3 regions of the Undibacterium sp. Ji49W genome follow, and region 3 is predicted to be linked to each of the others. Evidence: predicted binding sites of a transcription regulator. Region 3 holds the regulator's gene; each other region holds the start of a gene.
The links. The regulator sigma-54, encoded in region 3, starts transcription at its own class of promoters, with help from an activator protein. The targets are predictions, from matches to a motif close to TGGCANGNAANCTGCTTT.
Positions count from the first base shown of each region.

Region 1: the regulator sigma-54 is predicted to act here: its motif matches at 5,811-5,828, upstream of prpB (methylisocitrate lyase).
Region 2: the regulator sigma-54 is predicted to act here: its motif matches at 7,425-7,442, upstream of ACO0LK_RS11260 (TldD/PmbA family protein).

Region 1 covers NZ_JBMPOW010000030.1:39,330-49,203, reverse strand. The annotation lists gene prpF (2-methylaconitate cis-trans isomerase PrpF) at 1-384, opposite strand, end outside; gene acnD (Fe/S-dependent 2-methylisocitrate dehydratase AcnD) at 480-3,074, opposite strand; gene ACO0LK_RS26140 (GNAT family N-acetyltransferase) at 3,130-3,603, opposite strand; gene prpC (bifunctional 2-methylcitrate synthase/citrate synthase) at 3,635-4,783, opposite strand; gene prpB (methylisocitrate lyase) at 4,880-5,770, opposite strand; gene prpR (propionate catabolism operon regulatory protein PrpR) at 6,101-7,720, shown strand; gene ACO0LK_RS26120 (response regulator transcription factor) at 7,925-8,290, shown strand; gene ACO0LK_RS26115 (chemotaxis protein CheC) at 8,287-8,898, shown strand; gene ACO0LK_RS26110 (diguanylate cyclase) at 8,898-9,874, shown strand, end outside.
Region 2 covers NZ_JBMPOW010000007.1:282,307-292,180, forward strand. The annotation lists gene ACO0LK_RS11240 (DEAD/DEAH box helicase) at 84-1,541, opposite strand; gene bcsZ (cellulose synthase complex periplasmic endoglucanase BcsZ) at 2,204-3,397, opposite strand; gene fabI (enoyl-ACP reductase FabI) at 3,467-4,261, opposite strand; gene ACO0LK_RS11255 (TldD/PmbA family protein) at 4,612-5,934, opposite strand; gene ACO0LK_RS11260 (TldD/PmbA family protein) at 5,934-7,331, opposite strand; gene ACO0LK_RS11265 (NUDIX hydrolase) at 7,711-8,253, opposite strand; gene ACO0LK_RS11270 (ABC transporter ATP-binding protein) at 8,333-9,874, opposite strand, start outside.
Region 3 covers NZ_JBMPOW010000011.1:150,820-160,693, reverse strand. The annotation lists gene ACO0LK_RS15470 (ABC transporter permease subunit) at 1-1,645, shown strand, start outside; gene ACO0LK_RS15465 (ABC transporter ATP-binding protein) at 1,656-2,384, shown strand; gene ACO0LK_RS15460 (alpha/beta hydrolase family protein) at 2,563-3,480, shown strand; gene ACO0LK_RS15455 (enoyl-CoA hydratase/isomerase family protein) at 4,251-5,345, opposite strand; gene hpf (ribosome hibernation-promoting factor, HPF/YfiA family) at 6,012-6,359, opposite strand; gene ACO0LK_RS15445 (RNA polymerase factor sigma-54) at 6,469-7,956, opposite strand; gene lptB (LPS export ABC transporter ATP-binding protein) at 7,968-8,720, opposite strand; gene lptA (lipopolysaccharide transport periplasmic protein LptA) at 8,721-9,272, opposite strand; gene lptC (LPS export ABC transporter periplasmic protein LptC) at 9,300-9,874, opposite strand, start outside.

The DNA of each region.
Region 1 (9,874 bases), on a different contig from region 3:
TTGCGGCACACGTTCAGCATCGACCAGCCCGGCACTGATGGCAAAGGCACCGACAGCGGCAGACAGGTTGCCACAATTGCCGCTCCAGTCTACAAATGCCTTGTCTATAGCTACCTGGCCAAACAGGTAATCAACATCATGATCCGGTTTGCTGCTTTTGGACAGGATCACGGTTTTGCTGGTACTGGAAGTCGCGCCGCCCATGCCATCGATCTGTTTGCCATACGGGTCGGGGCTGCCGATTACACGCAATAACAAGGCATCACGTGCTGCACCTGGCTGCTGTGCTGCTTGCGGCAAATCCTGTAGGCGAAAAAACATGCCCTTGCTGGTGCCACCGCGCATATACGTCGCCGGGATTTTGATCTGAGGAAGATGGGCCATTGTCTTTAACTCTTTAAAATTTGATTCAGAGGTAGCGCTACTCAATGATGAGTAGCGCTTACAACTAATGTCAGCACAACTAATGTCAGCACAACTTACGCAGCCTTGGCAGACTCCAGGAAGTCTTGCGCAAAACGCTGCAAAACACCGCCAGCTTCATAAATCGATACTTCTTCTGCTGTATCCAGGCGGCACAGCACAGGCACTGCCACTGATTCACCATTCTTGCGGTTGATGATCAGCGTCAGGGTTGCGCGTGGCATGCGATCACCTATGACGTCAAAGGTCTCTGTACCATCGATGTTCAGCGTCAGACGATTCACACCCGGCAAAAATTCCAGCGGCAAGACACCCATGCCGACCAGGTTGGTGCGGTGTATGCGCTCGAAACCTTCAGCGACAATCACTTCTACGCCAGCCAGGCGCACGCCCTTGGCGGCCCAGTCACGTGAAGAACCCTGGCCATAATCAGCACCGGCAATCACGATCAAAGGCTGTTTGCGCTCCATATAGGTTTCTATGGCTTCCCACATGCGGGTGATCTGACCTTCGGGTTCTATGCGTGCCAGTGAACCTGCCTTGACCTTGCCATCGACCACCACCATTTCATTCTTTAGTGTCGGGTTGGCAAAGGTGGCGCGTTGTGCCGTTAAATGGTCACCACGGTGGGTCGCATAAGAATTGAAATCTTCTTCTGGCAAACCCATCTTGGCCAGGTATTCGCCAGCGGCACTATCGAGCATGATGGCATTCGATGGTGACAGATGGTCGGTCGTGATGTTGTCACCCAATACTGCCAGCGCACGCATGCCCTTCATGCTGCGCGCCCCTGCCAGTGCGCCTTCCCAATATGGTGGACGGCGGATATAGGTGGTTTGTGGACGCCAGTCATACAGGGGGCTGACTTTTTCACCATCATCAGCCTGTCTGGCAAACATGGGGATATAGACTTTACGGAATTGCTCAGGCTTGACGCTGGCAGCCACCACGGCATCGATTTCTTCATCCGTAGGCCAGATATCTTTCAAGGTCACAGGCTTGCCTGCTGCATCCAGACCCAGCACATCTTTCTCGATATCAAAACGGATCGTGCCAGCAATCGCATACGCGACGACCAGCGGTGGCGAAGCCAGGAAGGCTTGTTGCGCATACGGGTGAATACGTCCATCAAAATTGCGGTTGCCCGACAACACAGCCGTTGCATACAAATCACGGTCTATGATTTCTTTCTGGATGACAGGGTCAAGCGCACCCGACATGCCATTGCAGGATGTGCAGGCATAGGCAACCACACCAAAGCCCAGTTGTTCCAGCTCAGGCATCAAATTAGCCTCTTCCAGATACAGGGTCACGGCCTTGGAACCAGGGGCAAGTGAACTCTTGACCCAGGGTTTGCGAGTCAGGCCCAGCCTGTTGGCATTGCGTGCCAGCAAACCTGCAGCCACCATATTGCGTGGGTTATTGGTATTAGTGCAGCTGGTAATCGCAGCGATGATGACTGCGCCGTCAGGCATAAGACCAGGCTCATTTTCTACCGTACCACTGATGCCGCGTGCAGCCAGCTCAGACGTTGGCACACGCTTGTGCGGGTTGGACGGGCCAGCGATATTGCGGACAACAGAAGACAGATCAAACTTCAGCACGCGTTCATATTCTGCATTCTTCAAGGTATCAGCCCACAGGCCAGTCTCTTTGGCATAGGTTTCTACCAGCTTGACGAGCTCATCATCACGACCTGTGAGTTTCAGGTATTTGATGGTTTGCTCATCGATGTAGAACATGGCGGCAGTGGAACCAAATTCAGGTGCCATGTTGGAAATAGTAGCGCGGTCACCCAGAGTCAGATGGGATGCACCTTCGCCATAAAATTCCAGATAAGACGATACGACTTTTTGATTGCGCAAAAATTCTGTCAATGCCAATACCGTATCGGTTGCAGTGATGCCTTCTTGTGGCTTGCCTGTCAGTTCTACGCCGATGATGTCTGGCAAACGCATCCAGGATGCGCGACCGAGCATGACGCTTTCTGCTTCCAGGCCACCGACACCAATCGCGATCACACCGAGCGCATCCACCATAGGCGTATGGCTATCGGTACCGACCAGGGTATCTGGATAAGCTACGCCGTCTGTGACCTGTACGACTGGTGACATGCGTTCCAGATTGATCTGGTGCAGGATGCCGTTGCCAGGTGGGATCACATCCACATTCTTGAATGCCTTCTTGGTCCAGTTGATGAAGTCAAAGCGATCTTCATTGCGCCTGTCTTCAATGGCACGGTTTTTATCAAACGCATCAGGGTCAAAACCACCGCATTCAACCGCCAGCGAATGATCAACCACCAGTTGGGTAGGCACGACCGGGTTGACCAACGCCGGATCACCGCCCTGCAAGGCAATCGCATCGCGCAAGCCAGCCAGATCGACCAGCGCAGTCTGGCCGAGGATGTCATGGCAAACCACACGGGCCGGGAACCACGGAAAATCCAGATCACGCTTGCGTTCTATGAACTGGCGCAGGGAATCAGTCAGCGTAGCCGGGTCGCAGCGGCGCACCAGGTTTTCTGCCAGCACACGTGAAGTGTAGGGCAGCTTGTCATACGCGCCTGTCACGATGGCATCTACTGCTTCACGTGTATCAAAATAATCCAGAGTAGTGCCAGGTAGTGGCTTGCGGAATTGAGTATTCATGGCTCGCTATTTTTAAATATTAGTATTCGGTATTTAGAAGATTTCATAGAACAACTCAGAGTTGCAATTTGAAGCCTTCATGTGATGCTGTGAAGCCCATGCTTCCGTAGAATCTGTGCGCCTGTATGCGTTTCTTGTCGCTGGTCAGTTGCACCAACTGGCAACCGCGCTCACGCGCCAATTGTATGGCCTGCTCTATGAACCAGTGCCCTATGCCCTGCCCGCGCAGATAACCCTCAACCCGCACGCTTTCTATCATGGCGCGGGTAGCACCTTTTCTGCTCAGACCGGGGATGAAAGTCACCTGCTGCATGGCAATGATGCGGCCATCCATCTCAGCCACCATCAGAAATTGATTGTCATCGGCTGTTATGCGCTCAAAAGCTTCGGCATAACATGCGTCCTCCGAGCCCACGCCTTCACGATTTTTGCCCAGGTCATCATCGGCAATGAGTTCCAGCAGGCGCGGCAGATCCTGCCTTACAGCGCGTCTTGTGCTGAGTCTGGACAGGTCTGCCTGCTCTTTCATATAGCAACCTCTGGTTTGCTTGCTTATTTAGTTACTTGCGTTTATTCAAAGGAACAAATTTCAGGTCTTCAGGGCCTACATAATTGGCACTAGGACGAATGATCTTGTTATCGATACGCTGTTCTATGATGTGGGCCGCCCAGCCCGATGTACGCGCAATCACGAACAAAGGCGTGAACATGGCAGTTGGTACACCCATCATGTGGTAAGACACGGCAGAGAACCAGTCCAGATTCGGGAACATCTTCTTGATATCCCACATTACTGTTTCCAGACGTTCGGCGATATCAAACATCTTCATTGCGCCGGCTTCTTTGGACAGGCCGCGTGCCACTTCCTTGATGACCTTGTTGCGTGGATCAGAGATGGTGTACACAGGGTGACCGAAACCGATCACCACTTCCTTGTTTTCCACGCGTTTCTTGATATCTGCTTCTGCTTCATCCGGATTGTCGTAACGCTTCTGGATTTCAAACGCGACTTCATTCGCGCCGCCGTGTTTGGGACCACGCAAGGCACCGATAGCACCAGTGATGGCGGAATACATGTCAGAACCTGTGCCAGCGATGACTCGACCAGTAAAGGTGGATGCATTGAACTCATGTTCTGCATACAGGATCAATGAAGTATGCATGGCTTTTTCCCACGATGCGCTTGGCTTTTCACCGTGCAGCAGATGCAGGAAATGGCCGCCTATGGAATCATCATCGGTTTCAGTTTCTATACGCTTGCCGTTGTGGCTGTAGTGGTACCAGTACAGCAGCATGGAGCCCAGCGATGCCATCAGACGGTCGGCAATATCACGTGCGCCGGGGGTATTGTGATCATCTTTTTCTGGTAATACGCAACCCAGTGCAGACACGCCGGTACGCATGACATCCATAGGATGGGACGATGCTGGCAACCATTCCAGTGCCGCCTTGACGTTGGCAGGCAAGCCACGCAAGGCTTTCAATTTGGCTTTATAAGCACGTAATTCTGCGACCGTCGGCAATTTGCCATGCACCAGCAAATGGGCAATTTCTTCAAACTCGCAAGCGTCCGCCACGTCCAGAATATCGTAACCACGGTAATGCAGGTCATTACCGGTTTTGCCTACGGTACACAGAGCAGTATTACCTGCTGTCACACCAGACAGGGCAACCGATTTCTTGGGTTTGAAAGGAACTGCTTCAGTCATGATTTTTTCTCCAGTATTTCATTAGAAGTGCTATTCCCCTTGGCTGGCTTGATGCAGCACAATAAGGGAACGGGCTATATACGTATTATTTACGTACTATTGGGTCTTTTGCTGTGCAAAAAGAGCATCCAGCTTTTGTTCAAAATCGTGGTAATTGATGCGCTCATACAATTCCATGCGGGTTTGCATGGTGTCGACGACATTTTTTTGCGTGCCATCACGACGTATCGCGCCATAGACGTTTTCTGCCGCCTTGTTCATGGCGCGGAAAGCGGACAATGGATACAACACCAGGCCCACATCCACGGCGGCCAGTTCTTCGACAGAGAACAATGGCGTCGCACCAAATTCAGTAATATTCGCCAGAATAGGCACTTTGACGGCATTGGCAAATTGCTTGTACATCGCCAGTTCAGTAATCGCTTCCGGGAAGATCATGTCGGCACCTGCCTCCACACATGCCAGGGCACGTTCAATTGCCGCTTCCAGACCTTCGACGGCCAAGGCATCGGTGCGTGCCATGATGACGAAGTTGTCATCGGTACGTGCATCGACTGCCGCTTTCACGCGGTCTACCATTTCCTGCTTGCTGACTATCTCTTTGCCCGGACGATGGCCGCAACGCTTGGCACCCACCTGGTCTTCAATATGCATGGCAGCAGCGCCAAACTTGATCATGGATTTGACGGTACGTGCCACGTTAAAGGCAGAAGCGCCAAAGCCGGTATCGACATCGACCAGCAAAGGCAGGTCACAGACATCGGTGATGCGGCGCACATCGGTCAGTACATCGTCAAGGTTAGAGATACCCAGATCAGGCAAACCCAGAGAACCGGCAGCAACGCCGCCACCGGACAGATAAATTGCCTTGAAACCGGCACGTTTTGCCAGCAAGGCATGGTTGGCATTGATTGCACCTACGACTTGCAGTGGGGATTCTTCCTGCATCGCCTTGCGGAAGGCGGCACCTGCGGAGTATGTACTCATGTGTATGCTTTCAGGTTAATGAACAGATTCTGGCAAGCGCATTGCAAGCGGCATGCCACCTTTGGTAACAAACACGACCAAGGCAACTGAAACACATAAAAATCAACTACTTATCCAAAAAAATCGTGAAACAGGCCTTGAGGCAAACAGAAAATAAAGTGCATAATGATGTTTCAAATAGAAACTTGAAACGAAATTGAAACAACGTTGAAACAAATTTGAAACATTAATTGAAACGCACATTGCAACACAGCTCGAAACACTCAATGAAGCAAGCCCAGGAACAATCCTGAACACAGGCAGCACACATCCTATAAGACACTACATGCAATGAAACACCCAGCACCGCAACGCGACAACAGCGACAAACCCGTGATCTGGACGGTATCCATTTCGCGGCTGTTCGACATGTTCCGCGACATCATGGTCGAATACGATGGCCGCGCCGACATTGAACCCATACACATGGGCTTTGAAGAAGCCGCGCAATACCTGAAAGAACGCCTGCAAACGGAAAGATGCGATGCCGTCATAGCCGCTGGTTCAAACGGTGCCTATCTGAAAAATAGACTGCCGGTACCGGTCGTCATCGCCAAGGCCAGCGGCTTTGATGTCATGCAGGCCCTTGCCAGGGCACGCAAGGTCTCCCCCGCCATCGGCCTGATCAATTACCAGGAAACCATGCCGGAACTGGCGGATTTCAAAACCACCTTCGGCTTCCCGCTGGAACAGCGCACCTATGTCACCGAAGAAGATGCACGCGCCCAGATCAGTGAACTGAAAGCCAGTGGCATCAAGGCCATCGTTGGGGCCGGCCTGATCACTGACCTGGCAGAAGAAGCCGGACTGACTGGTATCTTCATGTATTCAGCGGGGTCAATACGCCAGGCCTTTGATGACGCACTGGAAATCGCCCGTCTGACCCGGCTGGAATCTGCCCGCGGCCGCCAGCATCCGGCGGCAGATGCACTGCGTGCACGTCACAACCTGAATGACTTGCGGGGTGACTCGGCTATCATGCAGGCAACCCGCAAATCGATAGCCCTGTTTGCCCGCTCACCCGCTACCGTATTGCTGCAAGGTGAAACCGGCACCGGCAAGGAACTGGCAGCCCAGGCCCTGCACCGTGAAAGCACCAGGGCACGCCAGCCTTTCGTGGCCGTCAATTGCGGTGCCATTGCCGAAAGTCTGCTGGAATCTGAGTTATTCGGCTACGAAGAAGGTGCGTTTACCGGATCAAAACGGGGTGGCCATGCCGGCCTGTTTGAAACCGCCCATCGCGGCACCGTATTTCTGGATGAAATTGGTGAAATGCCTCTGGGTTTGCAAACCCGGTTATTGCGGGTACTGGAAGAGCGTGAAGTAATACGTGTAGGCAGCATGCGTCCCATTCCGGTTGACGTGCGCATCATCAGCGCTACACACTGCAATCTGGAAGACCGTATCAAGGAGGGAAAATTCCGCGCCGACCTGTATTTCCGGCTGGCGGTTTTGCGACTGCATCTGCCCGCATTAAGGGAACGAACAGACGACCTGCTCCCGCTTGCCGAATGGTTTCTCAAGCATGCTCTGGCCGGCATGGGCACGCGGCCCCATGCCAATTTGCATGCAGAAATCGCCTCTTGCAGCAATTTGTTGCAGCAATACACCTGGCCTGGCAATGTCCGGGAACTGCGAAATCTGATGGAACGCCTGGCCCTGTTCCTGGCAGCAGAACCCTTACAGGCCCTGACGCCAGGCTTTGTTAACCGAACCTTGCCGGAACTGATAGCAGTTGGCATACCTGCCAACGTAACTGAAACGACCGAATTGGCAGACCCGGCGACAGACTTGACGAACAAGGAAGAATCACTGGAACAGGTCATGCAAAAATTTGGCAATAACCGTGAAGCGGTGGCAGATTATCTGGGTATCAGCAGGACCACTTTGTGGCGGCGGCTGAAAAATTGAGGCTGACGGCAGTTGCAGAAAAAAGCGTAAAAAGCAGTTGCGCAAAACAGGCTGTGCAAATAGCTGTGTAAATAGCCGTGTAAATACCGCCAGAGAAACATTTATTGAACATCTTGACCACTCAATTTCCAGTACGGTAAGGTAAAATGAAATTGAGCTGCAACTCACTATCAATGGGTGCATTTGTCTTGCATAAAAAATATTATGAAAAAATTACTAATTGTTGATGATAGCAAAGTGTCACGCATGGTCATACGTGCCCATGTCAAGGCAGCGCAGCCAGATTGGGAAATCTTCGAAGCCAGCACGGGCGAAGAAGCCATGAAATCCGTGCAGGAAAACAAGCCAGACTATTGCACCATGGACATCAACATGCCTGGCATGCTGGGAACTGATGCCGCAGAGAAAATCTTGAAAGACCATCCGCATGTACGCATTGCCATCTTCTCTGCCAACGTGCAAGATAGCATGCAGACAAGAGCCAATTCCATAGGCAGTATTTTCGTGGCCAAACCCGTCACTGAAAAATCGATCACCATCGTCCTCAATTATTTTGCGAGCGGTCAATGAACACTCTGACTGAACTTCATCTTGATGCACTGAGTGAAGTTTTCAATGTCGGTGCTGGCAGGGCAGCAGCCAGCCTCAGCGACATCGTTGGTGAAGAAGTTCGTCTATCGGTTCCTTCTGTAGAAATTCGCAAGTCGTCAGAAATTGACGTGTCCATCATGGGCATGCAAAGCGACAAGTTTGGTGCCGTTCACCAAACCTTTAGCGGTACGTTTGAAGCCGACGCCATACTCCTGTTCACCGAATCCCATGCCCTTGAAATCGTGCGCGATATGATGGGGTCACAGATCAGTATCGAAGACCTGGCAGAGTTCGAGCAGGAAGCCATGTGCGAGCTGGGCAACATCATACTCAACGCCTGCCTGTCGGCGATGGCAGATATGCTGAATATACCGCTCACCTGTTCCCTGCCTGATTATTCGGTCGCCACCACGGAAGAAATCTTCCGGCGTGTCAGTGATGATCTGGAGCAACCATATGTCTTGCTGCTGCATATAGACCTGACGATAGAGAGAAGACATTCCGAAGGTCATCTGATTTTCCTGCTCAGCTCAACTTCGTTGACTGATTTGATCACTCAAATAGAACGTTTCCTGGGGGAAACCTGATGGCGCAGTTCTTGTCCACCAGCCCGGTCGCTGTGGAGCAAATTCTGAACTCCATCAGCCTTGGATTGATACTGGTCGATGCAGAACAACATGTCTGCCTGTGGAATGGCTGGGTAGAAAGGCATAGCGGCGTTGCCGCCGGGCAGGCACTGGGCCGCCATATTTCAGAAGTTTTTGAAGAATTGCCCAGTCGTGCCATCCTCAATGCCATCAGCAATACCCTGAATTACGGGTTGCCGGTGGTCTTGTCAAATGCGCTGCATCGCTCACCCTTGCCTTTATTTGAGCGCAGTGAGCAGGACGATGAAAAAAAGCGCATCCACCAGTCCATCACCATTACGCCGCTCAATGCGGACAATGGCAGCAGGCTATGCCTGATACAGGTCAGCGATTCATCTACCTCAATCAAACGCGAAAAAATCCTGCGCACCCATTCCGAGGCATTGAAGCGAGAAGCTACTACAGACAGTCTGACCGGCATCTACAACCGCCGCTTCTTTGACGAACATTACAAAATAGCGCTGGGTCACGCGGTGCGTCACAATGTTCCCTTGTCTATTTTCATGCTCGACATCGACTTCTTCAAGGAATACAACGATAGTTACGGCCACGTAGCTGGTGACAAGGCCTTGATACTGGTCGCCGCTGCTTTACGCAAACAATTACTGCGCGCCACCGATGTGCTGGCACGTTTCGGCGGTGAAGAATTTATCTTGATGCTGCCAAATATGGCGCCGGAACTGGCGATGGATTTTGCAGAAAAACTGCGTCGTGCCGTATGGGACCTGAATATCCCGCACATCAATTCGCGCATCGGGGACCGTGTCAGCATCAGCATAGGTTTCAGCAATTTCTACAAGCATCCAGAAGTGGATCAGCATATGTTACTGAAATGTGCGGACGCAGCTTTATACGAAGCAAAAAAATCTGGTCGAAATCAAAGTCATTACCTGCCATTGCAAAATTTTCACGTACC
Region 2 (9,874 bases), on a different contig from region 3:
CCGAAGTGATCGCTTTTTAATGATATTGCGTATGCAGCAATGTCTATGTTGCTTGCGCTATCGCAGGATAGCGCTGACAGGCATTAATAGTCGCCGAAGGTACGACGAGTACTGCTGTCGTTGGAACGATTGCCTTTGTAGCCGCCGCTGCCTTCTTTGCGTGGACCTGCACCGGTGCCACTGGACGAAGGTGCTGCCGGTTTGCTGAAGCTGCGTTGACCTGGCTTGCTGTTGCCATAGCCGCCACCGCCGCCAGCTTTGCGTGTATCGCCTGGTTTCCAGCCGTTAGGCTTGCGGGCAGCAGAGCGTGCCGGTGCTGCTGATTTCTTAGGTTCGAAACCTTCGATGACATCGACAGGTATCAATTGCTTGGTGAAGCGCTCGATACGTTTGACGTGCATGCCTTCTGCATGATTCACCAGGGAAATGGCCAGACCTTTACGACCAGCACGGCCAGTACGACCGATACGGTGAACATAATCTTCAGGGAACTTCGGCAGATCGTAGTTGAATACGTGCGTAATCGCAGGAACGTCGATACCACGGGCAGCAACGTCGGTTGCTACCAGTACACGTACCTGGCCACGGCGCAATGCGTCCAGTGTGCGGTTACGTGCACCCTGGTGCATGTCGCCATGCAGGGCAGCAGCAGCGAAGCCGGCAATGTTCAAACGGTCAGCGATGGTGTCTGCATCACGTTTTGTAGCTGTAAATACAACGGCTTGGTCAACGGTAGTGTCGCGCAGCAGGTGATCAAGCATGCGATTTTTGTGGGACAGATCATCCACAAAGTGAACGCGCTGCTGGATATTTTCATGCTTGCTGGCAGAGCCGGCGATCTGGATGACCAGAGGTTCGGTCGTGATGCGTTTAGCCATGTTACCGACGACGCCATCCAGTGTTGCAGAGAACAGCATTGTTTGACGTGTAGGAGGGGTGGCAGCAACGATTTTTTCGATATCGTCGATGAAACCCATGTCCAGCATGCGGTCGGCTTCGTCCAGAACCAGCATTTGCAGTTCAGAGAAATCGATCTTGCCGGATTCCATATGGTCGATCAGACGGCCGGGTGTTGCCACCAGAATTTCTGGATTGCGGGACAGCAATTGCATCTGTTTAGGATAAGGCATGCCACCCAGGATGGACACGGCCTTGATACGGCGTGAATAAGCGCTGTATTTGTCGGTTGCTGTGGTTACTTGCAAAGCCAGTTCGCGGGTTGGTGTCAACACCAGCATTTTTGGTTTTGCAGCAACAAAACGTGGTTTGTCGCCACGTGAACGTGCAGCCTGACGTTCTTGATTAGGGGTTTTGCTGCTGGCAGCGTCATAGCTGACAACTTCAGCAGTGACCAGTTTATGCAATGCAGGCAGCATGAAAGCGGCAGTTTTGCCGGAGCCGGTCTGGGATGAGACCATCAGGTCACGACCTTCAATCGCGGCAGGGATCGCCTGTTCTTGTACCGAAGTTGGCTTGGTATAGCCGGAATCAGTCAGAGCGCGGATGATATTGACGTGGAGACCTAGTGCTTCAAAACTCATGAATTTCTTTCGTAATTAGGGCATGTGCAAAATGCGGCAGCGATGCCTGGCAAACCAGCCATAAGACCGGTTTCGCAGCATATTTGCCGGAACGATTGCTTCTGTCCCAGTATAAATTAGCGCGTTGCTAACGAACGCGCGCAACAATGCAGCGCCAACCAAACGAAATGAACACAGAAAATCCGACGAGGGACGACAATGAAATTTCGGCACAAAAGCTTTGCGCCGGTATGATGTCTATGGATTACAACCAGACATGCGAGGCGGGAGGGCTTTTACATGCACTATCCCAACTACTTGGATATGCACAGGCTTGCGATGCTACTTGGTTTTACATCGATATCACTGCTGTGCAGAAATATTGCAATGCAAAAAACGAGACTATACACGATTTGCAGAGAAAATGCAGCCCATTTCGGTAAATATCTGCGAAAAGTACTAAAAAGTGCTACCGGTAAGTGTTACCGATAACTTTAATAGGATTTACACAGAGCATACAAAAAGTTGCTGCGTTTAAAGCTCCTTCCCCTTCAAGGGGAAGCTTGGGATGGGGATGGGGTTCAGACGTAAAGTCATTTACTGCAAATTAACTGAAAAGAGGGGGGGTAATCGCAGATTTATATCTGGCAGATTACTCTGTTTTGTTCTGTGCAGCAGTGTGTTTAAAACAGCCGCCAGCAAAAATGCTGCCAGTAAAAATCGGTATCACCCTGGGCATCGAAACGGAAACGCTTTTCTTGCCAGCCCATGGCAAATAATGACAGCACCTGGTCATAGTAGGCATCCGGTTTGATAGGTTGTGCCTGCAAACGCAGTTGTTGCTGTACCAGCGTTTTTTGCATGCCCAGCGCCTGCACAAAAGGCAGTATGGCAGCAGAAAATCCGCTGGAACCCGGGCCATTGATTTCACCGGTCAGAATATTGATGTATTCAGGCGGATAACCCTTGCTGTCTATCAGGTTGGCCATGGGGCGCAACTGTTTCAGCAGGTTTGACTTTTCACTGTCTTTATCTGACATCATGCCAGCCCACAGATAGGTACGGATGGCATTATAGCCACCCTGGCCTTTTTCTATGCCCTGGGTATCTGGCTGGAAGCCTCTCTGGCTGTCATAGATGATCCAGTCTGCCACGTAGCCTTTGGGGGCGCTGCCAGTGATCAGGCGGGTGGCCGCGTTGAGCATGCGTTTCCAGCGGTCATCGTTTTCCTTGCGTTCAAACCAGCGCAATAGTGGCAGTGGCATATAGCTGGCGTTTAGTTTCCACTGGTTGCCAGCCAGATTGAAACCGCTGGGGGCAGGTAACAGTATCTGGCCCAGGCCGGGCAGGTCTGCTGTTTCTTCATTCATGATTCTTTGTGCCAGCAAGCTCGACAGGGCGCTGAAGCGCGGTTCTTTCCATTGTTCGCCTGCCAGGCCAAGGGCATAGGCTATCCACAAGTCAGCGTCTGAGGCTGGGTTTTTGTCGATGATGCCCCAGCTATTGTCTTCACGCTGTCCCCATTGCCAGGCGGGCAGGCGGGCTGTCAGGTCACCTGCGGCGAGATTGTTTTCTGTCCAGGTCAGAATGCGCTCGAAGGCAGGGCGATCGTTTGCTGTCAGGGCAAAGAACAGGGCATAGGCCTGGCCTTCGGAAGTCGTGGGCTTGCGCGCGCCACTATGATCTATCACTCGCCCATCATCAGCGATAAAAGTCTTCTTGAAGTTGTTCCAGGCTGGCCAGGGGTCATTGCATGCAGCCGCATGGGCCAGTTCGCACAGCAGCAGGCAAAAGCCAAGGCTGATCAGCAGCAGCCGGGACAGGCTGGCGCATGCCTTATGCAAGGTCTTGAGTCTTAAAGTAGGGGAAGAATTCATGCCATAAGCATACTGCAATACAGGATGCGACGGGGGCGCAACCTGTATTGTCAGGGGGGAGGGTACTACTTACTTGTCGTAAGAATCTGCATTCAAACCCATAACGTGCGAGAAGCCGCCGTCTACATAGGTGATTTCGCCGGTAATGCCGTTCGCCAATGGTGACAGCAGGAAAGCGGCAGTGTTACCTACATCTTCGATGGTGACATTGCGACGCAGCGGTGCATGTTCTGCAACGAAGCCCAGCAATTTGCCAAAATCCTTGATACCACTGGCAGCCAGGGTTTTGATCGGGCCAGCAGAAATGCCATTGACGCGTATGCCTTTTTTACCCAGGTGTTCTGCCAGATAACGGACAGACGCTTCCAGCGATGCCTTGGCCAGACCCATGGTGTTGTAATGCGGGATGGCACGGATGGCACCGAGGTAAGACAAAGTCAACAATGCCGAATCTTCGCGCAGCAGTGGCAGGGCGGCTTTTGCCATTGCCGGGAAGCTGTAGGCAGAAATATCGTGCGCAATGCGGAAGGCTTCGCGGGAGAGTCCATCAAGAAACTCACCGGCAATGGCTTCGCGCGGCGCAAAGCCGATTGCGTGTACCAGTCCATCGAGTTGATCCCAGGATTTGCCCAGGTCAGCGAAGACTGCTTCGATTTGTTCGTCGCTGGCGACGTCACAATCAAAGATCAGCTTGCTGTCAAATTCAGCCGCGAAATCGGTGATCCTGTCTTTGAAACGCTCTCCTACATAGGTAAATGCCAGCTCAGCGCCTTCGCGTTTGCATGCCTGGGCAATGCCGTAAGCGATAGAACGGTTGGACAGCAAACCGGTGATCAGAATTTTTTTGCCTTGCAGAAATGCCATGTTGACTCCAGATATGACCGCAATATGCTTAAGACTCTCCCGTATTGACGTAGTGGAAAGCCTTATTCTATTGCGCTGTGGGTTTTTGTTACTTGTTGTTTCTACATCAGGGGTGGTGGCCTCTGTGTGGAATGCGTAAATTGCAGCCTTTTCCGCAACAGGTCGGAATTGTAGTTGCTCTCATCGAAACGGGCAAATGCTAAGTTTGCTTCAAATTGGCCACCCATAGGGCGGGTGGCCTGCTTTGGCCTGCTTTTGCTTGTCTATATCATAGCGCGTAGCCGGAAAAGCGCTGGATTTTGATTAAAACAGGCTTAAAATTGCCATTTTGAATAGACATTGTGGTCAAATTACAGCACAAACCGCATTTCCTTCACCAGTGCCCCCGGCAAGACTGCACCGCCGGTATGTCTTTCACCATAGGAACGGTCATCCATGATGACTTCGGTTTCCTGTGTCAATGCCAGCAGATTGTCACCCAGTATCTTGAACAGTGAATCATCAAAGCGCATGACATTCAGCGGTGCCTTGATTTCCCCGTTTTCTACCCAGAAGGTGGCAAAGCGCGTCATGCCGGTGATGCGGCAAGTAGCGCGATCAGAAAAATTCAGATACCACAGATTGCTGACGTAAATGCCGGTTCCCAGTTCTTTCAGGACATGGGCTTTAGCCAGTTCGCCCTCACGCATGACCAGCGACTTGGCTGATTCATCTTCACCGGCGCCATTGCCAGTCAGGCCAAACTCTTTGGCGCTGCGTGGCGATATCATGCTGCCAGTCAGCTTGCCGTTCTGTACCAGTGCTATCACTTCAGGTTTGATGAAACCCTGGGCCTGGAAGGCTGGTTCCAGACCGATGCGGCTATCTTCACTGATATCGACCATGGCATGCAGACTGGCCTCGCCGGATTGCAGTCTGCGCAGGGAACTATGTTTTGTACGCAAGGCTTTTTCTGATAAGCCGCCCCAGTTCAGCATCATGATCAGTTCATTGAGAGCGGTTGGACTCAGATAAACGCGGTAGTTGCCCGCCGGGACGGTAACTGGTGGCCGTGCCAGCAGCGCCAGGTTTTTACGGGCATCTTCAAATGCGGCAAGAAAGGCTGCCTTGTCCCAATTAAACCCGGCGTAATTTGATTTGACGGCCTTGTCCGCTGCATGGAACAGGCTCCAGTCAAAATTGACGTTATTGCTTTCATACCAGTTGCGTTGCCCGAGAGAGTTGGCAAAACCGCGATAGAGCGTGCCAGTGGTCAGCAAGCCCACCATATCGACATCACCTGCGGCAGCCAATATCTGTTCCACCATCTCTTCGACCGGCGGCAGGGATGATGGCCGGATCAGCGTATTGCTGTTGACGGTATCAGCAATCAGCAAATGCGGGTCAGTTGGCAGATCAGACAATTGCGCGCGTAAATCCTGCACTGCCTGGCTGATCGCCAGACGGTCGCCATGCAGTTCACCACTCAGGTTGAAGCTGCTTGTGGCATGGGTTTGCCCCTGTATCAATTGTATGCGCAGTGTCTGTTGCAAGACATGGCCGGGCTGACGGATTGCACTATGATTGAAACGCACAAAATCACTGGATTCTGCCGAAAACCAGGTGGTGCTGATTTCTGTGCCTTGCAATTGTTCCTGTACCAGATCGGCCAGGGAAAGAAAGTAAGCATGCATCAGACTTCCCCTCCAAACACTTCCACCTGGCTGAACAGGCAGGCCGGCGACGCATGGCCCACACGTATCACCTGCGATGGCTCACCCTTGCCGCAAAACGGCGTGCCCATGACGGCCAGGGTGGCGTTATTACCTACCATTTTCAGTGAGCGCCAAAAGCTTTCTGATATGCCGCGATAGTTCGGGTTCTTTACCAGTTCCTGCAATTTGCCATCGCGTATCACCTGTCCGAATTCACAACCAAATTGAAACTTGTTGCGTGAATCATCGATGGACCAGGACACATTGGTATTCATCAACACACCATATTCAATACTGGCTATCATTTCTTCCAGACTGCTGTCACCAGCTTCTATATTCAGATTGGCCATGCGGTCTATCGGTGGACGGTTCCAGTCACAGGCGCGGGAATTGGCAACACCAGACATGCCGGCGCGGGCTTGTGACAGGGCACTGCCCAGTGGTTTTTCAAGTATGCCGTTTTTGATGATCCAGGTTTTATCGGCAGCGCTGCCATCGTCATCCCAGCCAAAACTGGCAAACTGTTCGCTGCGTGTCGGGTCGTAAGTGACATTGAGCAAATCCGAACCATAGCGGAAATGCCCAAACATGTCGGGCGTGACAAAACTGGTGCCGGCGAAATTACGTTCATCGCCCAGTATGCGGTCAAGCTCCAGCGGATGACCGATGGATTCATGGATCTGCAACATCATCTGTTCTGGCATCAACAGCAAATCCATACGGCCACTGGGGCAATTCGGTGCATGCAGCAAGGCAAGTGCTTCGGCAGCGACGCGCTTGCCTGCGCCGTAAAAACCGGCTTGCTGCAAGACTTCCATGCCACCCTGGCGACAAAAGCCGTTGTACTGGCCACCCAGGCTGCGGGTCTGGGTTTCTACCCCTTTATTTGCGGTAACGCTGAGATTGGGTATCAGATAATTGAAGTGCTGGCGGATATCCGCACCGGCGCTGCTGAAAAATAATTGTTCTGTCGTGACCATGCCTATCGAGGCACTCCAATCCACGATGAACTGACTGATCTGGCAGTCAACTGATTCCTGCATCAGCAGGGCGATCAAATCCTTGCGGCTCCAATGGTTGCCAGCCGGACTTTCATAACTGCCCACGACGGATGATTGACTGATCTGGCTGAAATCGGTCACCGCCTTGCCGGCACTGATGGCAGCCCATTCGGCGGCACGTTGCAACGCAGCACGCAAACCATGACGCGACAGGTCACTGGTGGCAGCATAGCCGTAGCCACCCTGATGGATGACCGTCAGCATGGCACCGTAACTGCGGCGGCTATGCAGGGGTTGTAAGATATTTTGCCTGACCAGCAGTTCTTCGCTGCGTTCGTCAACAACCCGCATGGAACAAAAATCCACCGCAGGCATCAATTCCAGAAACAAACTTTTCAAAGCATCCAATAGGGACTCCGTCTTATGTGCAGGTGAGAAGCGCAAGAAAAACAGGCGCAGGCCCACGTCAATACGGTTATCTTGCCAGTGTTTGTAATTTTGGTCAAAAAGATAAATGTTATGAGATGTGACCAGGATTAAGCAGTGGCTTTATATTTTTTAAATAATATGGGGTGATGTCTTTGAGAGAAGTATGTTTTCACCATGGATTTGTTTTGCGTAATATGAAACGGTGCGCGCAGCGCACCCTACGCCGGTGCTGCTATTCGGGCGATTCGCAGGGGGCGCCACGCGCACCGATTTAGCAAAAGAAGTGTGGAACTGCTTGAGTGATGCATGCTATCGCAGTTTTGTTTCAGCTACTATTTTTAAGGGTTTTCTTCGCCATACGGCTGACCGATTCATTATCGTCGTCGGTTACCAGCGTTGACAGTGGCACCCAGGCCAGATCATGCGACTCATCGCTGACGCAAAAATCAAGATGCCGTGCCTGGAACAGAAAACGCAAGTCGTAATGATAATGGCCTGGTTCATTGTGTCTGGCCGGGATGGCATGTGCATCCACGTCAAACAATGTTGCGTGCAGCAATTGCAAATCCTGGATGCCGCTTTCCTCCTGTGCTTCGCGTGCGGCGGCAGCCTGTATGTTGATGTCGCCATCATCCACATGTCCACCCAGTTGTAACCAGCGATTCAATTTTTTGTGATGTGTGAGCAAGGCTGCCTGTCCATCTGGCGACAAGATCCATGCTGATGCCGTCACATGGCCTGCCAGCGTCTGGCGACTGCAACAAGCCTTGGTATGGGTGACAAAGTCCAGCGTCTTTTGCAGATGCAGGGTTTCAGTGGCATCCGCTGGCTGATGGGCAAGCAGTAGAGCGATGAGCTGGTCTTGCATGGGAAATATGGAACGGAGGGAGATGGTTGTTGTAAATCAGGCTCTGCCCTGTTTGATCAGGGCAGAGCATTGTCAAAACTTAGTGTTGCAGGCCCTTTGGTATGGCATTCAGCAAAGTCCTGGTATAAGCCTGGGTCGGGTTCAGATACAGGTCATCCGAATTGGCGAGTTCTACGACCTTGCCTTTATTCATCACCATGACCTGGTCGGCAATGTATTTGACGACAGCCAGATCATGCGAGATGAAGATGTAGGACAGGCCAAATTCTTCCTGCAAATCCTGCAACAGATTCAATACCTGTGCCTGTACCGATACGTCCAGTGCTGATACTGATTCATCGCAGACCAGCACTTCCGGCTTCATCGTCAGGCAGCGCGCAATGGCTATACGTTGACGTTGTCCACCAGAAAATTCATGCGGATAGCGATGGAAGGCGATAGTGGGCAAGCCAACTTTTTCCAGCAATTGGTAAGCCATGGCAGAACGTTCGCTGTCGTTGGCACCAATGTTATGAATATGCATGGGTTCCATCAGAATTTGTCCCACGGTAAAGCGCGGGTTTAACGAAGCATACGGGTTCTGGAAAATGATTTGTATGCGGCGCTTGTAGTGATGAAATTCCTTGTTCGACATGGACAGGATATCCTTGCCTTCAAACAGGGCTTGGCCAGACGTCGCCTGGTGCAGACGCATCAGTGTCAGGCCAACCGTGGTTTTGCCAGAACCTGATTCACCCACCACGCCCAGGGTCTTGCCACGCGCCAGTTTGAAAGATACGCCTTCAACCGCCTTGAATTCTTTTTTGCCAAAGAAACCTTCGCGCGAGTAAAAACTTTTACCCAGGTCTTTGACTTCGAGCACGATCTCTTCGTCGCCTTTAAGACCACGCGGGCGCTGTTTCTGATCAGCCAGCGCGCCTTTGTTGTTCATGAAATCGGCAATGACCGGCAGGCGCCAGGGGCGGGTGTCGAGTGTAGGGCGGCAGTGCAGCAGCGCCTGGGTGTAGGTATCTTTCGGGCTTTCAAAGATTTGCTCTACCGTGCCTGCCTCGCGGATTTCGCCATTACGCATGACGATGACGTGGTCAGCAATTTCACCGACCAAAGCCAGATCATGGGTAATGAACAGCACCGACATCTTGTGCTTGATACGCAAGGCATCGATCAGGTCGATGATCTGCTTTTGTATGGTGACGTCGAGAGCAGTAGTCGGTTCATCGGCAATCAGCAATTTGGGTTCACACGCGATCGCCATGGCGATCATCACCCTTTGCTGTTGCCCGCCAGACATCTGGCTGGGGTAGGCATCAATCTTGTTTTTTGGATCGGGGATGCCGACTTCTTCCAGCAATTCTATGGCGCGCTTGCGGGCTTGTTTGGCATCCATACCCATGTGCAGGCGCAAGACTTCGGCGATCTGGAAACCAACGGTAAACACCGGGTTCAGCGATGTCATCGGCTCCTGGAAAATCATCGAGATTTCCTTGCCGCACAGGTCACGTCTTTCAGCGTTGCTGAGTTCCAGCAGGCTACGGCCTTCAAAAATGATCTTGCTGTCAGCAGCAATGCTGGATGTATCTGGCGGTAGCAAGCCCATGACGGCGAGTGAGCTGACTGACTT
Region 3 (9,874 bases):
AGCGTTGCGGGTGACGGGGCCTTACCTGGCTATGGTAACACTGGCATTTGGTACCATCATTACGATTCTGATCAATGAAATGAGTTTCCTGACAGAAGGCCCAATGGGTATCAAGCTGACCAAACCAGTTGTGTTCGGTTACAAGCTCAACGAGGTGGAGTACTACTATGTCGTTGCGGCGATGATGGTGCTTGCTCTTATCGTGGTTCATCGCATCCTGCGGTCGCATCTTGGCCGGGCGTTCCAGGCTTTGCGTGACAGCCCGATTGCGTCTGACTGTATGGGCGTGTCGGTGTATCGCTACAAAGTCATCGCCTTCGTCATCAGCGCTGCGTTGGCCGGTCTGGCAGGCAGTTTGTATGCGTATTCCGAAGAGTATATTTCACCCAATACCTACAACTTTGAACTGACCATCATGTTTTTGCTGGCCGTCATCATGGGTGGTCGTAAAACCCGCAGTGGCGCCTTGCTTGGTGCTCTGATCGTGGTCATGCTGCCATCGTTGCTGGCTGATATAGAACTGTTCCGCAAAATCGCCAGCGTCGCGGCTGTGATTGCTGTACTGGCGGGTGGCGCAGCCATAGTCAAACAGCGCAAGACCGTCCGCGAGATGTTGGTACCTGTTGGCGCAACAGTAGCCATGGCCCTGTTTTCCTACAAGCTGGAAAACATTACAGACTGGCGTCTGACCATCTTTGGTTTGATGACCCTGTTTGTTGTGTATTACCTGCAGGACGGCATCGTTGGTTTTGTCAATAGCCTGTTCGGCAAAGGGGCGCGTCATGTGGAACTGGATGCTGCCAGTGCACAAGCCAGTAACGACCTTGCCATCGTGAAGGCAAGTGAGGCCAGGGTTGGCGTATTGCTAACCGCCAGAAAAGTACTGATGCAGTTCGGTGGACTGAAGGCATTGAACCAGGTCGATCTGCAAATTACCAAGGGCACGGTACATGGCCTGATTGGTCCGAATGGTTCAGGCAAGAGCACCATGATGAATGTTCTGACCGGCATTTATCAGCCTACCGATGGTGTGGTGGAATTTGGTGGTCATGTGATATCCGGCAATACCCCGTCAGCCATTGCGCTGGGTGGTGTGGCACGTACGTTCCAGAACGTGCAATTGTTTGGTGAAATGACGGCCACTGAGAATATTCTGGTGGGCCTGCACAATACCTTCCGCAGTAATGTGCTGGACGTCATGTTGCATACACCGCGCTATATGCGTGAAGAACGTCAGGCCCGTGAACGGGCTGCCAGCCTGCTGCATTTTGTAGGTCTTGCCGACCTGGCGAATGAGGAGGCACGTAACCTTCCATATGGCAAACAGCGCCTGCTGGAAATCGGGCGTGCGCTTGGCCTGAACCCGCAATTGCTATTGCTGGACGAGCCTGCTGCGGGTCTGACTGCTCCGGACATCAAGGATCTGATTGCCATCATCCACAAGATACGAGAACACGGTATTACCATCATCCTGATTGAACATCATATGGATGTGGTCATGTCGATCTGCGATATTGTGACCGTGCTTGATTTTGGCCAGAAAATCGCCGAAGGCAAACCTGCGGCAGTACAGGCTGACCCCAAAGTGATAGAAGCTTATCTTGGTGGCAGTGTGGCAGATGCAGCCGACATCGTCGCTGCATAAGGAGAACATCATGTTGAGCATTTCAAATTTACATGCAGCCTATGGCAAGGTGGAAGTCTTGCACGGTATTTCTCTGGAAGTACCAAAGGGAAAAGTGGTGACCCTGATAGGATCAAACGGCGCCGGAAAAACCACGACCATGCGCGCCATTTCCGGCATGCTGAAACCAAAAGAAGGTTCTGTCGTGCTGGCCGGAAAAGATGTGACAGGCATGGATTCACACAAGATCGCACGCGCCGGTCTGGCCCATTCACCCGAAGGGCGGCGCGTATTTGCCACCATGTCGGTGACAGACAATCTCTTGCTGGGTGCCTTCCCCCGTTTTACCCGTAGCCGTCCGCGTGGCGATATAGATACTGACTTACAAAAAGCCATGGATTTATTTCCGCGTCTGAAAGAACGTCGCAATCAGCTGGCTGGCACTTTATCTGGCGGCGAACAGCAGATGCTGGCCATGGCCAGGGCGGTGATGCTTAATCCCGATGTCATTTTGCTGGACGAACCCTCCATGGGGCTGGCACCTATACTGGTGGATGAAGTCTTCCGCATTATTGTGCGCCTGAAAGAGGAGGGTACTACCATGCTGCTGGTGGAGCAATTTGCAGCGGCTGCCCTGGCTGTGGCAGATTATGGCTATGTGCTGGAAAATGGACGTATCTCGGTGCATGGACCGGCAGCGAATCTGCAAAATGATCCGGCTGTGAAGGCGGCTTATCTGGGTGGTGGTGCGCATCATTGATTGATGTTGTTTTCACCGAAAAATGGAGAGCTTGCTCTCCATTTTTTTATTGAAATTCCTTAAAAAATTTACATTGCTTATGTTATTTTAGTGGAAGCAGCTATCGCCAGAAAAATGGCATAACATCAAAATTTCCGCTTAGTGCATTCTTATGATTTCACTTTCTTCTTGTTTTCGCGTGTCGATTTTGACGTTGACGATCTTCTTTTGCACTTCAGGAATCGCAGCACCAGCCCTTCAGGAACACCATATCAGTATTGATGGCAAGGAAAGACGGTATTACCATTTTTCTGATCCTGCATCAGTGACCCAGGGGCAGGCAATAATATTGGTCAGTGGTTCGGGTTGTGATGATTTTTCGGCGCGATTACCCAAGTTCTTTGAGCGGTATCCTGAACCGGTTAATGTCTATTATCTTGAAAAATATGGCGTCATAAAAAGGGCTGACGGCAGTAAATGTTCGTCGGAATTTCTGGCTGCTGACAAATTTGAAATACGTTTATCCGATCATTTGAAGTTTATAGGGGAGGAGCCTGATCTAAAGAAAATGCCCGCACGTTCCATCGCTGTACTGGGATTTTCAGAGGGCGGAGCGATAGCCCCCTATATCGCCAGAGACAATAAAAAAATCGGTTGGCTGGCGACGGCGGGTAGTGGTGGTTTGAAGCAAAGTGAAGAATTTCTGATCTTTGCAGATCGTGGTGTAGAACCTTATGCCAAGCCTTTCTCGAGAGATTATTTTTTGCAGGTTTATGACGAGATCAGACGTGATGGCAATAATCTGGAAAAAGAATTCTTTGGGCATTCCTATGTCTACTGGTCCGGACATTTGTTCTCGGATCCACTGGACGTATATGCAAAGCTGGATATCCCCATGGTGGCAGCGATGGGAGAGAAAGATGACAGTGTACCCATAGAGTCAGGACGTGCCTTACGGGATTATTTCCTGAAGCATCCTGAAAAGGATTTTCAGTTCGTGGAATTTCCAGGTGCCAGTCATGGTTTGAAGACATCTGATAAAAATGGAGCGCAAGAGTTTATTGCGAGTTTGGCGGCGTGGTTTAAGGGGAGGAAGAGAGCGTTTGAATTGAAGTAGCTGGCATCAGTAACGAACTGGCACAATTTTCAAACAAGTTATTTGTATCGACGTCATTCCAGCGTGTTTCTAGCTGGAATCTAGTGGTGTTTTTGGCAGGCTATTGCGTGAGTTAATTTCAGATTATTAGAACTCATTTCATAAATAGGGATGAGTGCGAGCAAGGTGATTCGGGATGCAGTGCAAGGCGTGACGCGCAGCCAAGGCTGGTGCCTTGGCAAGCGGCACAACGCTGCAATGCGCCCGCGAAGTGTCAATGCGGCCAGCTCCCGAAGGGTTTGCCTCATAACGCGTGCTGGACTGCAAGGTGTGAATAATTCGACTCGTTGTCAATAGACCCGCTATTGACTGCCTCGTCCGCCTTGCCAGCCCACGTTATGAGGCAAACGCATCTCACCCCTATTTATGAAATGAGTTCTAGTATTTTGAGTAATCTGGTTTTCAATGCCAACAGACGTTCATTTTGGATTGCAGGCCGGTGGTAGACCGGCGGCTACCCACCTTTTTGCTTCGCCAAAAAGGTGGGCCAAAAAGGCGACCCAGGCGTCGTCGCCCCTGCGGGGTTCCCTTTGCTGCCAGTCAAAAAATGGGAAGGTCCGAAACTCGCTTCGCTCAAACATCGGCCCTTCTTTTTCCATTTTCTGCCTTGCATCAAAGGCGTCGACACATGGGAACTGCTAAAGTCAAAAGCAACCGCAACTTCAAAAGCAACCGCAACTTCAAAAGCGATGACAATGCGACCTTTAGTTAAATTGCTTTTGCGGGGTAATTTATCCCTGCAAAAAACGCAAAGGATGTGCGTGGGTAGGCCATACCTCGATGAAGAAATTTGCCACCTGTTCTGTCGTCACCTCTGCCAGCGTGGTGGGTGACCAGCGTGGTGTATTGTCTTTGTCTACCACCAGCGCACGCACACCTTCCAATACTTCACCGTGTTTGAAACAGTGGCGTACCATGTTTCTTTCCATACGCAGGCAATCGGATACGGTAATGCTGGCGCTGCGCCGTAATTGTTCCAGCGTGACAGACATCAATAGTGGAGAACGTTTTTGCATGATGGCAAATGCCTGTTGTGCAAAATCAGATGTGTCTTGCTGCAAGTTGTTGCTGATCTCGATTGCACAGTTTCCGCTGAACAGGGCATCAATGCCTGATCTGTTTGCGGCCAGCTTACTGTTGCCGGGGAGTGCCTGATCAGCAAAAGGAACCGCAAATTCGCGTATTGCGGCTCGTACATCGGTGGCGGTATTTTGTTCCAGAAGATGCATCAAGGCAGGCAATTTTGATGTCGGTATAAATACATCGGCCAGCCCTGCATACAGCGCATCGGCTGCGTTAATGACTTCACCGGTCAGACCCATGTAAGTACCAATTTGTCCCGGTGCACGTGATAGGAAGTAACCACCACCCACGTCCGGGAACAGGCCGATATTCACTTCCGGCATCGCCATTTTGGTACGTTCCGTGACGATGCGCAGGCGGCAGTCATTGCCTGCCTGGGCGATACCCATACCACCTCCCATGACGACCCCATTCATCAGCGCGATATAAGGTTTGGGGTAGAAATGAATTAAATGATTTAGTGCATATTCTTCGGTGAAAAAATCTTCCAGCAAGGCAGAATCACCTTTTGGTGTTGCGGTGCCTACATCATAAAAGAAGCGGATATCACCACCTGCACAAAATGCCTTTTCACTGCTGCCATGGATAAATACTGCCCGCACGCTTTGATCATCCTGCCAGGCCAGCAAGGTCGTTGTCAGCGCTCTAACCATATCGAGAGACAGCGAGTTCAGTGCTTTGGGTCTATCCAGGATGATATAGCCGATGTTGTTCTTGACGGAGGTGAGTACAAATTGGCTCATGGTGGTTGACTATGCAGGGTAGAGGATGAAGCTGCTATTTTAGCTTTGTCGGACGTGGGCGTCACGGGGTGTATATGCTTATGAGGAAATGATGCAGGGGCGAGATGTTTGTTGTTGTTGTTGTTGTTGTTGTTGTTGATCTTCAACCGCTTGGGCCGATGTAATTTGTGCGTCACAGAAAATGGAAAGAGAAGATCCGATGTTTGAGCGAAGCGAGTTGCGGATATTCCCATTTTTTGTGATGCACAAATTATGCTGAAGCGCAGCGCAAGCACCCGTAGGGCGAGTCTGCGGTCGCCTTTTCTTTGGATACTTGCTTTTGGCGACGCAAAAGAAAGTATCTCGGCTGCCGGGCCGAGACCCGGCTTGTGTCCACGGAGGGCGATCGTCTTAATCAAAGTGTGGCATATAACGGGCGACACGGCATACATAGAACGCCGCTGGATTCCAGCCAAACCCACGCTGGAATGACGCCAATAAAAATGCCGTGAATCAACTAACTCGCAGCTTGTTGAGCAACGCATGCTACAAACAGCAATAAAAGTAAATTATTTATTTGAAATGTCAGAAACGATATCTACAAAAAACCTATCATCCAGCAAAAAGGACGCCTGTAGCGTCCTTGTTTTGGATGTCCACAACCCTGTTAAGGTAAGGACTGGGGTCTTATGAAGCCGATGCCGGATCAGGTATGTGCTTGATGGCGTCGTGCTGATGGTTTTGTATCTTGTCTTTATGCTTGATGACCTGACGATCAAGTTTATCTATCAGTGTATCGATAGCTGCATACAGATCATGCGCCAGACTTTCTACATGGATATCTTTGCCACTGATATGCAAATTAATGTCCGCTTTGTGTCGTTTTTCCTTTTCCCGGAGCTTGTCCACCGTCAGGATGACGGCGATATCAATGACCTGGTCGAAGTGTCGCCTGATACGTTCTAGTTTGGTATGTACATATTCACGAATTGCAGGAGTTACTTCGACGTGATGTCCACTGATGGTGAGATTCATACTGTGCTCCTATAGTGATGTTGCTTGCTGTAACGATAAGCTCATTGCTGTCTTATTGCCTTGAGCTAAATCATATATAGCAATTCAAACCGTGATTACAAGGACTTGCTTACAAAGATTTACGCAAACTCACTGGGGGGATTTTGAGGGCTTCACGGTATTTGGCAACTGTCCGTCGGGCAATTACCATGCCCTGTTCACCCAGCATGTCTGCAATTTTGCTATCAGAGAGTGGGCTTTTCTGGTCTTCTGCTCCTATCAACTGCTTGATGAGTGCGCGTATCGCGGTGGAAGATGCTTCCCCCCCTGTTTCCGTCGCGACATGGCTGCCGAAAAAGTATTTCAACTCAAACATGCCGTGGGGGGTCAGCATGTATTTTTGGGTTGTTACACGCGAGATAGTGCTCTCGTGTAATCCTAGTGTATCAGCAATTTCGCGCAAAACAAGGGGGCGCATGGCAACAGCACCATGCGTGAAAAAATTGCGTTGTCTTTCAACTATGGCTTGTGCAACGCGCAAAATGGTATCGAAACGCTGCCGCATATTCTTGATCAGCCAGCGTGCCTCTTGCAACTGTGAGCCGAGCCCGCCTTCCCCACGATTTTGTTTCATGATGTTGGCATACATGCTGCTGACACGCAATTTGGGCATGACATCCTGATTCAGCGAGACTTGCCAGCCATTGGCTGATTTTTTGACAATGACATCTGGCACGACATAATCCGATTCATCGACTGCAAAATCGATACCTGGGCGGGGCTTGCATAGGCGGATGACGGTTTGTGCGTCGCGCAAATCTTCATCATCGCAGTCGAGGATTTTCTTGAGTTTGGTGAAATCTCTTTGTGCAAATAAAGTCAGTTGCGTTTCAACAATTTGCAAAGCCAGTCTGCGTGTCACGAAAGCAATTTTAGGCAAGCGCTTGATTTGCAGGGCAAGGCATTCAGATGGTGTGCGAGCGCCCACACCTGCCGGATCAAAGCTTTGCAGCATGTTCAGGGCAAATGCCAGTTCTTCTGGCTCGACGCACAATTCCAGTGGCAGGCTGGCATGGATTTCATCCAGGGTTTCTGTCAGGTAGCCATTGTTGTCGATGGCATCAATCATCAATTCGACCAGGGCGCGGTCACGTGGCTCGCGCAGGTTCAGACGCATTTGTTCTTGTAAATGTTCTCGCAGTGTAATGTGGGCGGCACCCAGTTGTGGCCTGCCATCTTCATCGTCACTGCTTTTGCTGCCATGATGCACGTCGTCAAAACCCCAGTCTTCTTCGCTGGAGCTGCTTGTGTCATTGCTGACGGCGATATCAGCGTCAGCCTGAGGTTCTGTAGCTGTGCTGCTTTCTTCGCGGGATGCTGGCGCTTCCATGCCGGCGTCTGCTGCTGTGCTGCTGGTATTGATGGCACCGTCTGCCAGCAGGCGTACTGCGTGGTCCAGCGGGTCATCCACACGCTCCAGCATGGGATTTTCTATGAGCAGGGTTTCCAGCTCCTGGTGCAATTCCAATGTGGACAATTGCAGCAACCGTATGGATTGCTGCAATTGAGGCGTTAATGCCAGATGCTGGGACGTGCGTAGTTGCAGGCTTTGTTTCATGATGATTCCCGTCACATCCGGAAATGTTCTCCCAGATAGACGCGCCGCACGGATTCATTTTGTATGATGTCATCCGGCTTGCCGCTGGCCAGTACGGCCCCCTGATTGATGATGTAGGCATGATCACAGATGCCCAGAGTTTCACGCACGTTATGATCGGTAATCAATACGCCGATGCCACGTTCCTTGAGGAAACGCACAATGCGCTGGATTTCAATCACGGCGATCGGATCAACACCGGCAAAGGGTTCATCCAGCAAAACGAAGCGCGGGTTGGTGGCCAGTGCGCGGGCAATCTCTACACGCCGGCGTTCGCCGCCTGATAGTGACAGTGCCTGACTTTCCCGGATTTTTTCAATCTGCAAATCGGCCAGCAGGGCATTGAGCCTTTTGACGATGGATTTCTCGGAAAGAAATTTTCCATTGGCATCTTTTTGCAATTCCAGCACGGCACGGATATTTTCTTCTACCGTCAGCTTGCGAAATACCGAAGCTTCCTGTGGCAGGTAAGACAACCCCAGCACGGCCCGCTGGTGTATTGGCAATTGTGAGATATTGACAGCATCAATCGTGATATCGCCAGCGTCGGACGGCACCAGGCCAACGATCATGTAGAAGGAGGTGGTTTTGCCGGCACCATTCGGGCCCAGCAAACCAACCACTTCACCGCTTTTCACTTCCAGCGATACGTCACGCACCACCTGGCGCGCGCCATAACGTTTTTGCAATCCCTTGACGAGCAAGGTACTAGGCGTGGCAGTCATTTAATTGGTCTGTTTGGGTTGCAGGGTGATTTTGACGCGGCCGGCACCGTCTACATGCTGGCCCGTGGTTGAATTGGTACCGATGGCGATATCATTTTTACTGTCATAGGACAGGTATTCGCCCTCTTGTTCCTGGGTGACCTTCTTGCCTTCCAGGTAGCGCACTTTGGCTTTGGAAATGAACTTGACGATTTCTGTCGTCTGATTGTATTCCGCACGGTCCGCTTCACCTTCTACCCACAGGTCCGGGCCGCCATCGCGTTTTTGCCGGAAGCTGACTTTTTTGCTGACGCCACCAGTCAGTACGACAAACTGGTCACCGTTCGGGGCTTCGGTAACGACGGCTTTTTCCGAATTGACGACCAGGGTGCCGCGCACCAGTTGTACGCCTTTGGACAAGACGCGCACGCTGGTTTTTCCATCGCTTTCAGAGTAACCGGCCTCGATGGTTGTCTCCTTGAAACTGTCGGCTTTTTCTGCACCTGCTGGCGTATAGATTAAAGCTAAACAAGCCAGTCCCAGGCATTGGCTAAGGGAGCGTATCAATTTCATATTTTTCATTGGCAAATATCGCTTTCTCTATTTGGATGGTGTAGGGGCAACTGGTTCGCGTTCACGTTTTTTCAAGTGAATACGTACCTTACTTAGCAGCGCCAGATGTTGGGTGGAGTTGTTGGCCACCATACCTACGGCGGTGGTGTCCACTTTTCCTGTTTTGACGGTGATAGGCTTGTCAGTTTTGACAATATCATCGTCGGGTAACAGCAACAAATAACTGGTTTCCAGGCGCATGAATTGTGAGCTCAGGCCTTCGGGTCTTTCCATGCTGACGTTGTCATACAGACGTACTTCATCATGTTCACGCTTGGGCGTGGTGACCGTGGATTTTTGCGACACCACGGCCAGGTCAGCCAGCAGATGCAAAGGCGGGCGATCAACATCAAAGCTGTTGATTTGCGGGCGCTGAATTTCTATATTGTCATTGCGCGGCAGATGAATCAGGCGTTCACCAGTGATGTGGTAATTTGCCTTGCCATTATTTGACAGCCGGATAAAATTGAATTTTTCTACATAGTAATCCGGTGCCGAACGGGCAGATGAACGGTTCTGTTCATCATTCGCATTCCGCCGTATGACTTCCATCACCCAGATGG